DNA from 2 places in the Kineococcus sp. R86509 genome. Region 2 is predicted to be linked to the other one. Evidence: riboswitches for the same ligand, from Rfam matches in the RefSeq annotation. Region 2 holds a riboswitch; the other holds the start of a gene.
What was found. Region 2 has a riboswitch for S-adenosylmethionine ahead of sfnG (dimethylsulfone monooxygenase SfnG). Riboswitches for the same ligand answer to the same signal wherever they lie in the genome.
Positions count from the first base shown of each region.

Region 1: another riboswitch for S-adenosylmethionine. It lies ahead of SJY07_RS21660 (O-acetylhomoserine aminocarboxypropyltransferase/cysteine synthase family protein); the one in region 2 lies ahead of sfnG (dimethylsulfone monooxygenase SfnG).

Region 1 covers NZ_JAXHCE010000001.1:4,447,957-4,453,037, reverse strand. Annotated here, with positions in the region: gene SJY07_RS21665 (LLM class flavin-dependent oxidoreductase) at 1-1,187, opposite strand, end outside; gene SJY07_RS21660 (O-acetylhomoserine aminocarboxypropyltransferase/cysteine synthase family protein) at 1,189-2,502, opposite strand; SAM riboswitch class I at 2,630-2,716, opposite strand; gene SJY07_RS21655 (NtaA/DmoA family FMN-dependent monooxygenase) at 2,790-4,109, shown strand; gene SJY07_RS21650 (class I SAM-dependent methyltransferase) at 4,120-4,998, shown strand; gene SJY07_RS21645 (phosphotransferase) at 4,988-5,081, opposite strand, start outside.
Region 2 covers NZ_JAXHCE010000001.1:1,689,407-1,694,487, reverse strand. Annotated here, with positions in the region: gene SJY07_RS08045 (methionine ABC transporter permease) at 1-116, opposite strand, end outside; gene SJY07_RS08040 (ATP-binding cassette domain-containing protein) at 113-1,108, opposite strand; SAM riboswitch class IV at 1,276-1,386, opposite strand; SAM riboswitch class I at 1,556-1,639, shown strand; gene sfnG (dimethylsulfone monooxygenase SfnG) at 1,649-2,794, shown strand; gene SJY07_RS08030 (alpha/beta fold hydrolase) at 2,819-3,745, opposite strand; gene SJY07_RS08025 (N-acetylmuramoyl-L-alanine amidase) at 3,786-4,598, shown strand; gene idi (isopentenyl-diphosphate Delta-isomerase) at 4,618-5,081, shown strand, end outside.

The DNA.
Region 1 (5,081 bases), 2.8 Mb from region 2:
CCGGAGAGCAGGAACCCGTCGTTGTCGGCGTCCGCACCGAACTCCTCCACGAGGTCGGCGAACTCCTCCGCCGTCCCGACCAACCCGCTGCGGTCGCCGAGACGCCCCTTGCGGGCCTTGCGGGCCAGCAGTTCCCGCAGCGGGGCGTCCGGGGTGTCCCCGCGCAACGCGGTGAGGGTGCCGAGCGAGACGTGGTCGCCGAACACCGCGGGATCGATGGGCGCGTCCAGCGGGAGGGCCGTGAGGTCGGTCTCGAGGTCGCTGGACCAGGCGAGCGCCACCTCGTGCAGGACGGCGTCGGAGGCGTGGCGGGAGGCAGCGACGACCCGGTCGGCTTCCTCCCGGCTGGCGAGCAGTTCCGGTTTGACGACGAACAGCACGCGGACGTCCGCGGGTTTGCGACCGGCGAGCGCGGCGGCCGCCAGCACCTTCGCCCGGTAGGCCCGCACCTCCTCGACCTGCAGCGGCGCCAGCGCCAGCTGCACGTCGGAACGCGACCCGGCGAAACCCAGGCCGCGCGCGGAACCCCCGGGCGAGACGACCACCGGGTCCCCGCCGTCGAAGGGCAGCGCGTTCAGCGGTCCGTCGAGGCGGAAGTGCTCCCCCCGGTGCTGGAACGCGTCGATCTTCGACCCGTCGGCGAAGTGCCCGGTCTCGGCGTCCGCGACGAGGGCGTCCGCGTCCCAGCTGTGCCACAACCGGCGGACGACGTCGATCCACTCCTCGGCGCGGTCGTAGGCGACGTCGTGCGCGACGGGTTCGAGTCCGACGTGGCGGGCGCTGCCGACGTCGGTCACCAGGTTGATCCCGAACCGGTCGCCGGAGAGGTGCTGCAGGGTCGCGGCCTGCCGGGCGGCGAGGTAGGGCGGGGTGATCCCCGCGTTGATCGTGGGGACGACGCCGAGGTGCCGGGTCGCCGCGAACAGGTACGGGGCGAGCAGCAGCGGGTCGTGCTTGGGCCCGCCGTAGGCGGCGCGGACCCGCAGGTCGAGGGTGTCGGGGTTGCCGAGCGAGATGGCGTCCTCGATGACCACGAGGTCGAAACCCGCGCGTTCGAGGTCGCGGACCGCGTGGGCGTAGAGGTCGGGACGCGTCCAGTCGTCGTTCCACGCCTGGTAGTCCCGGCCCCAGCCCTGCGGGCCGAAACCCCGGGAGAAGAAGTACCCGAAGTGCTGCAGGCGCGTCACCTCAGACCGCCACCGGGAGCTCGGCGGGAACCGTGGCGGCGAGGGCGAGCTCCAGGTCGGCGAGCAGGTCCTCGGGTTCCTCCAGCCCGATCGAGAGCCGCACCAGTCCCGGCCAGATCCCGGCGGCGAGGCGTTCGGCCTCGGTGCGGTGGGCGTGCGTCGTGCTCCCCGGGTGGATGACCAGCGAGCGGACGTCGCCGACGTGGGTTATCCGGGTGAACAGCTCGACGGCGTCGACGAAGCGTTGCGCCGCAGCCCGTCCACCCTCGAGGGTGAAGGAGAACACCGCGCCGCTGCCCCGCGGCAGCAACCGCTGCGCGACCGCGGAGGTCCCGTGGCCGGGGAGTCCTGCGTGGTCGACGCTCACGACCTCCGGACGCGCCGCCAACCAGCGGGCGAGTTCCAGGGCCGTCGACGTCTGGCGCGCCACCCGCAACGACAGGGTCTCCAGGCCCTGCTGGACCAGGAAGGCGTTGAACGGGGAGATCGTCGGCCCGAACCGCGAGGCGACGACGGCCCGGGTGTGCTCGACGTAGGCCCGTCGCGGCCCGTGCGCCTCGACCCAGCTGACCCCGGCGAGGACGTTCGCCGGAGCGGTCAGGTGGTCGAACCCGCTCCAGTCGAACGAACCGCCCGTGACGATCGCGCCACCCAGGGCCGCCCCGTGCCCGGCGAGGAACTTGCTCGCGGAGTGCACGACGACGTCGGCGCCGTGGTCGAGGGGGCGCAACAGGTAGGGCGTGGCGAAGGTGTTGTCGACGACGAGCGGGATGCCGTGCCGGTGGGCCACGGCGGCGACGACGGGCACGTCGAGGACGACGTTCTTCGGGTTCGCGATCGACTCGGCGAAGAACACCCGGGTCTCGGGGCGCACCGCCGCCTCCCACGCCGCGGGGTCGGTGCTGTCGGCGACGAAGTCGACGGTGATCCCGAGCCGGCCGAAGTTGTCCACGAGCAGGCCGCGAGACCCCTCGTAGAGGTCCCCCGCGGCGACGACGTGGTCGCCGGCGCCGAGGACGCCGAGCAGGGCCACCGTGATCGCGGCCTGGCCGGTGCCGACGACGATCGCGTCGCTGCCGTGCTCGAGGACGGCGAGGCGCTGCTCCAGCGCCGTCGTCGTGGGGTTGGCCATCCGGGTGTAGACGTAGCCGTCGTCCTCACCGGCGAAGCGGGCACGCGCTTGCTCGAAGTCGTCGAAGACGAAACCGGCGGTCAGGTGGACGGGGGTGACGCGGGAACCGGTCGCGGGGTCGGGTGAGGAACCGGCGTGGACCTGCTGGGTGGCGAAACCGTGCTGGGACGGGACGTGCGGCATCGACGGAACCTTCCGGGGAGCGTGAACGGGGGACCTGGCGGGCGTTCAGGCCCGACAGGTCATCCCGGCGCTGCGCAGGAGGTCGATCACGAGACGGCGCGTCAGGCGGTGTTCAGGCACGGAGCTTCTCCCATCGGTCCTGGCGGAAGCACCAACCCGAAGGCGGTTGCTGCGGCGTCGACGAGCCAGGTCTCTCGGCCGCTCTGGATGGCTCCTCCAGTGAACGGTGACCGCGGGTCCCGTGTCAAGCGCTTCACCCGGTCGGGGCGCAGGTAGCGTGCCCGCTCGTGATCCTCACCGCGATGCTCTTCTACCCCGGGGGCGAGCACCTCACGAGCTGGCGGCTCCCGGGCGGGCGCCCGGACGACTACCTCACCCACGGCTACTACGAGGACTTCGCCCGCACCGCGGAGCGCGGCGGGTTCACGGCGTTGTTCTACGCCGACGAGCTCTACGTGTGGGACCGCTTCCCCTCCGGGGTCGAGCACGTCGCCAACGTCCGCCCGGAACCCTTCGGGCTCCTGGGCGCGCTCACCCGCAGCACGGAACGCATCGGGCTGGTCGCCACCGTCTCCACGACGTGGAACCAGCCCTTCCACACCGCCCGTCAGGTCGGTTCGCTGGACTTCCTGAGCTCGGGGCGGGCCGGGTGGAACCTGGTGACCTCGGCCAGCGACGAGGAGGCGCGCAACTTCGGTCTCGACGTGAACCTGGACCACGCCGCGCGCTACCGCCGGGCGGGCGAGTACGTCGAGGTCGTGCAGGGCCTGTGGGACAGCTGGGACGACGACGCGATCCGGCCCGACGTCACCTCGGGCCGCTACGCCGACCCGGCGGGGATGCACGTCCTCGACCACGAGGGTGAGTTCTTCCGCGTCCGCGGTCCGCTGAACCTGCCCCGCCCGCCGCAGGGCCACCCGGTGCTGTTCCAGGCCGGTTCCTCCGAGGACGGCCGCCGGTTGGCCGGGAAGCACGCCGAAGCGGTCTTCGTCCCCGGCAGCGCCCCGCTGCAGGGCGCTCGGAAGCTCGCCGACGACTACAAGCGCCGCGCCGCGGACAACGGCCGCGACCCCGCCCACCTCAAGGTCCTCCCCGCCCTCTCCCCCGTCCTCGGCGAGACGCCGGAACGCGCCCTCGAACGGGTGGACGAGATCGAGGCGCTGACCCCGGACCGCCTCAGCCTCGACTGGCTCTCCCACCACCTCGGGGTCGACCTGTCGGGCCACCCCCTCGACGAACGGTTCGAGTTCGACTTCAGCGGCGGGTCGAACCAGGTGCAGACGGTGTTCGAGGGGGTCCGCAAGCTCATGGAGCGGCAGTCGGACCCGGAGCGGTTCACGGTGCGCGACCTGTACCGGACGATGCTGCGCCGCCGGTTCCTGCCCGGGACGCCCGAGCAGGTCGCGGACTGGATGGTGGAACGCTTCGAGAACGGGGCCGCCGACGGTTTCACCCTCGCGTTCTCCTCCGTCCCCGCGGGGCTCGAGGAGTTCGTCGAGCAGGTGGTGCCGCTGCTCGTGCGACGTGGTGCGCTGCCGCCGGAACTGCCCGCGGCGACCCTGCGCGAGAACATGGGGCTGCCCGTCCCGCCGAGTCGCTACGCCTGAGAGGCCCGCCATGGCCGACGCCGTCCACGAACACCCGCTCGCCGTCCTGCTCGGGATCGAGGGGCTCGCCCTGCAGCGGGCCACCACGGGCCACGGCCGGCACGGCCGGGAGTTCGTCGAACGCCGCCTCGCCGAGGTGCGCCGGCTGCTCGACGACCCCCGGTTGCGCGACGGTCTCGACGTGGCCCGGGTCCCCCCGGGTGAGGGGTACGCCGAGTGGTCGCGGCGCTACGACGTCCCCAACACCGCCTTCGGCGACGCCGACGTGATCCTGCCCTGGCTCGACGACCTCGCTCCGGGAGACGCCCTCGACCTGGCCTGCGGGACGGGCCGCTGGTGCGCCGAGCTGGCGACCCGCGGACACCGGGTCACCGGCGTGGACGGTTCCCCGGAGATGCTGGCGCTGGCCGGGGTCGCAGGAGTCGAGTTCCTCCCGGGCGACCTGCACGCGGTCCCGGTGGGCGACGCCTCGTCCGACGTGGTGGTCTGCGCCCTGGCCCTCTCCCACGTCCCCGACCTCTCCCCGGTCTTCGCGGAGTTCGCCCGCGTCCTGCGCCCCGGCGGGACCCTCGTCGTCTCCGACGTCCACCCCGACCGGATCCGCCGGGGCTCGATCCCGTCCTCCCCCGGCCCCCGGGGGGAGGCGCGGCGCATCGAGGGTTTCGTGCACCCCGTCGGCACCCAGCTGCGCGCCGCGCTCTCCGCCGGGTTGCGGGTGCTCGACTGCGTCGAACCCGTACCGTCCGGGTCCACGGCCGGTCGACCCGGCCAGGACGGTCCGGGGACCTGGAACGAGTGGCCGTGGTCGCTGGAGGCGCTCGTCCCCGAGGCGAGCGACGCCGCCTACCTCGGGCAGCCCGCGCTGGTGGTGTGGCGGTTCACCCGGTGAGCGCCCGCAGCTGCGCGATCCACTCCCGGCCGAGTTCCCGCCCGTTCGGCAGCTCGTCGTCGCGGTCCCAGCGCCACGTCGTG
Region 2 (5,081 bases):
GCCATGACGATGCCGACCATCAGCAGGGTGTCGCCGAGGGCGGGCAGGACGAGCGCCGGGATCTGCGGCAGGGGCGTGTCCAGGTTCGAGGCCAGCGGGAGGGCGGCGGGGCTCACGGGACCAGCTCCAGGGTCGAGGGCGCCTCGGTGGCGCGGGTGTGCAGTCCCCGTCGCTCGAGGGCGGCGATCAGCCGCGCGGGGTCCACCGAGTCCGGCACCCCGAGGGTGGCGTGCCCGACGGTCCGCCCGGTGACGGCACTCACGGAGGCGCCGAGCAGGGCGAGGTCGTGACCGAGTTCGCGGGCCGTGCTGGTCAGCCAGTCCGCCGGCACGTCGTCGCCGCGGTAGTGCACCGTCCAGGTGACGAGCCGGGGATCGGTGGCGACCGCCCGTCGGGGCAGCAGCGCGGCCCCGACGGGCGACCCCGGGTCGCGCAGGACGTCCAGCAGGGGCGCCGACTCGACGATGCGGCCGTGCTCGAGTCGGGCCACGGAGTCCGCGACCTCGACGACCGTGTCCATCTCGTGGGTGATGAACAGGATGGACAGCCCGAGGTCGTCGCGCAGTTCGCGCAGCAGCGCCACGATCGAGGCCGTCGAGCGCGGGTCCAGCCCGGAGGTCGCCTCGTCGGAGAGCAGCACGCTCGGGCGCAGGGCCAGGGCGCGGGCGATCCCGACGCGCTGGCGCTGACCGCCGGAGAGCTCGTGCGGGTAGCGGCCGGCCAGGTCGGCCAGACCCACCCGCTCCAGCAGCTCGGCGACCCGGGCACGCCGCTCGCGGGGGACGACCCCGAGGTAGCGCAACGGGAGTTCCACGTTCTGGGCGGCGGTGCGCCGGGTCTGCAGCCCGTCGGACTGGAAGATCGTGCCGATGCGGCGACGGGCTTCGCGCAGCCGTCCCTCCCCGAGGTGGGTCAGGTCCTGGCCGCCGACGAGCACGGAACCCGACGTGGGCCGGGTCAGCAGCGTCACGCACTGGGCGAGGGTGCTCTTGCCGGCCCCGCTCGGCCCGACGACGGCGGTGATGCTGCCGGCGGGGACGAGCAGGTCGAGGCGGTCGAGGACGGTGGTGCTCCCGTAGGTCTTGGTGAGCTGTCTCAGCTCGATCATGGCTCGATCACGTCGTCTCCAGGGCGGCGTGGGGCGCGCGAGGGCGCGGCGGGGGAGCGTCGGGCGGACCGGCGCAGGGGGGACCGCCGGACGGGGTGGCCCGGGGTGTTCAGCGGGGAGTGCGGACGCTCAGCGTCGACAGGTCTGGTGGGACACGTGCGTCTCCTTCAACGTCCTTACCCGCGACACCCGCGGGTCGGGTCATCACCCGGAGCACCCCACGACGGAAGGAGGGTTGCCGACCAGCGAGCCGGGGCTTCGCGCTGGTACTCATGACCTGATTCGACAGTGACAGCCGAACCGGGGTCCGTCAAGCGGTTCGGGAAGGTACCGGATATCCGCACCCGGCTTCGAAATCGTTCGTGCGCAACGGCTTGCGCCGGACCCCTCCGGTGCCGGGCCGGCCCGAGTCGCTGCGGGGCCGCCCACGAGGCGTTACAGTTCGCAGGACCATCCAGAGCGGCCGAGAGATCTGGCTCGACGACGCCGCAGCAACCCGAACCCGGGTGCTACCGCCAGGACCGATGGAGGAGCACCACCATGTCCGTCAACGAGCCGCTGAAGTTCGCCTACTGGGTCCCGAACGTGTCGGGCGGCCTGGTCGTCTCCACGATCGAGCAGCGCACCAGCCACGACCCGGCCTACAACGTCGCCGTCGCCCAGGCCGCCGAACGCGTCGGTTTCGAGTACGCCCTGACCCAGGTCCGCTACCTCGCCTCCTACGGGGCGGACGCGCAGCACGAGTCGACGTCGTTCTCCCTCGCCCTGCTGCTGGCGACGCAGAAGCTCAAGGTCATCGCCGCGGTGCACCCCTTCTTCTGGCACCCCGGGGTCCTCGCGAAGTTCGCAGCGACCACCCAGGAACTCACCGACAACCGCCTCGCGCTGAACGTCGTCTCCGGCTGGTTCAAGAACGAGGCGACCCAGCTCGGGGTCACCTGGCACGAGCACGACGACCGCTACCGCCAGTCCGAGGAGTTCATCGCCCTGCTGCGCGGGGTGTGGACCGAGGACGGTTACAGCCAGCAGGGTGAGTTCTTCAACGCCGAGGACATCACCTTCCGCCCGCAGCCCAAGGTGCAGCCGGAACTGTTCCAGGGCGGCAACTCGACTGCCGCGCAGGCGATGGCCGGCCGGGTCAGCGACTGGTACTTCATGAACGGCAAGTCGATCGCCGCCGCCGCCGCCGGGGTGCGCGAGGTCAGCGCCCTCGCCGCCGGCAACGGCCGCTCGGTGCGGTTCGGGCTCAACGGTTTCGCCGTCGTCCGCGACACCCGCGACGAGGCCGAGGCCGTCCTCGAGGAGATCATCGCCAAGGCCGACCGCACCAAGGTCGAAGGTTTCGGCGCCGCCGTCCAGGAGGCCGGGAACTCGACCAGGGACGGCAAGGGCATGTGGGCCGACAGCGAGTTCCGCGACCTCGTCCAGTACAACGACGGTTTCCGCACCGGTCTGGTCGGGACGCCCGACGAGGTCGCCCGCCGCATCCTGGCCTACCGCCTCGTCGGGGTGGACCTGCTGCTGCTCGGCTTCCTGCACGTCAAGGAGGAGGTCGAGGCGTTCGGCGAGCTCGTCATCCCGAAGGTGCGCGAACTCGAGGCCCGCCTCGTCGCGGGTGAGGACCTGGACCTCGGCGCGGAACTCGACGAGGCCGTCGTCGCGGCGACTACCCCGGTCCCCGCCTGACGCTGCGCCCCGGAGCCGGGCGCCTCAGAGCTGCGCCACCAGGAAGGTCGCGATGCCGTCCTCGACCTCCGCGCGCAGGTCGGGCTCGTTGTGGATCTCGTGTCGGTAGCCGGTGTAGAGCCGGGTCGTGACCGTGTGACCGGTCTCGGCCAGCCAGTTCGCGGCCTGGTACGGCCCCTCGCCGTAGTTGCCGACGGGGTCCTGGTCGCCGGCGATGACGTACACCGGCACGCGGGTCGGCACCCGCTGCGCCCACTCGCGGGAGTGCACGTCGATCCACAGCGACGTGAAGTCGTGCAGGGCCTGGACGGTCGGCGGCCTCGTGAAGTTGTTCAACGGGTCCGCCCCGTGGTCACGGACGACGTCGGGGTCCAGTGCGATCCAGTCGTTCGCCGAGCGGACCGTCGGGTAGCGCGCCGTGAAGCCCTCGAGCAATTCGCCCACGAGTTCCGGCCGCACCTCCGCGGCGCGCCCGTCCGCGACGAGCCCGCCCAGTCGGCGGTGCAGCTCGACCGTGTTCTCGCGCACCCCCGAGGTGCCGCAGTACACGACGCCGCTCAGCAGGTGGCCGTGCTCCGCGGAGAAGTCGCGGGCGATCATCGAGCCCCAGCTGTGCCCGAACATGAAGAACGGCAGTCCGGGGAACCGCTCGACGACGATGTCGTGCAACGACTTCTCGTCCTCGGTCGTCGTGGCGTAGCCCCCGGAGCCGTAGTCGCCCCAGGTGTCGCTGAGGTGCGCGGTGAGTCCGTGGCCGACGTGGTCGTCGGCGGCCACGACGAACCCGTCGTCGAGCAGTCTCAGCACCAGGTGCAGGTAGCGGCGTGAGTGCTCCCCGAACCCGTGGACGATCTGGACGATCCCCCGCGGGGACCGGACCGGCGTCCAGATCCAGCCGTGGACCGTGTCGCGTCCGTTGCGGGACTCGAAGCTCACCTCGTGCATCGCCATGGCGGGAGGCTACCCAGGCCGTCCGTGACACGCTGGGGCCGTGCGGTGCCGACCGGGACTCCTCGCGACCACCGTCGCGGTGCTGGTGAGCGCGTGTTCCGCGCCGACTGCGCCCGCGCCCGCACCCGCGCCCACCGCGAGCGCGGAGGTCCGAGTGGCGGCCCCCTCGCCGAGCACCCCTGCACCCGTCGTCGTGCTCGACCCCGGCCACAACGGTGGGAACGCCGCGAACCCCTCGGTCGTCGACGCGCTGGTGCCCGCGGGCGGCTTCGAGAAGCCCTGCAACACGACCGGGACCAGCACCGACGCCGGCTACCCCGAGCACGCCTACGCCTTCGACGTCGCCCTGCGCACCGCCCACCTGCTGCGGGCCCGGGGCGTCACCGTCGTGCTGACCCGCGACGACGACACCGGCGTCGGGCCCTGCGTCGACGCCCGTGCCGCCATCGCCACCGCCGCCGGTGCGGCGCTCACGGTCTCCATCCACGCCGACGGGGCCGCGGCGAGCGCCCGGGGGTTCCACGTCGTCGAGCCCGCGCTCGCCCCCGACGGCGGCAACGCGGCCGTGCTGGCCGCCTCCGACGTCGCGGCGCGGGACCTGCTCGCGTCCTTCGGGACGGCCACCGGCCTGCCCCGGGCCGACTACCTCGGCGACCTCGTCGAACCGGGGCTGACCCGGCGTTCCGACCTCGCCGGGCTCAACCTCGCGCGGACGCCGTCGGCGCTGCTGGAGTCGGCCAACATGCGCAACGCCGAGGAGGCCACCCTCGTCTCGGACCCGGACTTCCGGGCCACCGCCGCCCGGGGAATCGCCGACGGTGTCACGGCCTTCCTTGCTCGCAACGGGTCCTGAGACCGTTTACCGTTCGGGGGTGACCCTCGCACCGACCGCCGATCTGACCGAACTCGTGGTCCTGCTGACCGAGGACGGCACACCGTGCGGGACCGCGCTGAAGTCCCAGGTCCACCACACCTCGACGCCGCTGCACCTGGCCTTCTCGTGCTGGCTGCTCGACGACGCCGGGCGCACCCTGCTGACCCGGCGGGCAGCGACGAAGCGCACCTGGCCGGGGGTCTGGACCAACTCCTTCTGCGGTCACCCCGGTCCGGGGGAAGAGCCCGCGGACGCCGTGGTCCGCCGCTCCGTCCAGGAGCTCGGGATCGAGGTGGAGGGCGTGACGTCGCTGCTGCCGAGCTTCCGCTACCGCGCGGTCATGGCGGACGGCACCGTCGAGAACGAGGTCTGCCCCGTCTTCACCGCGCGCATCGCCACCGGGTCGGGGGACCTGGTCCCCGACCCGGACGAGGTCGACGAGTTCCGCTGGGTCCACCTCGA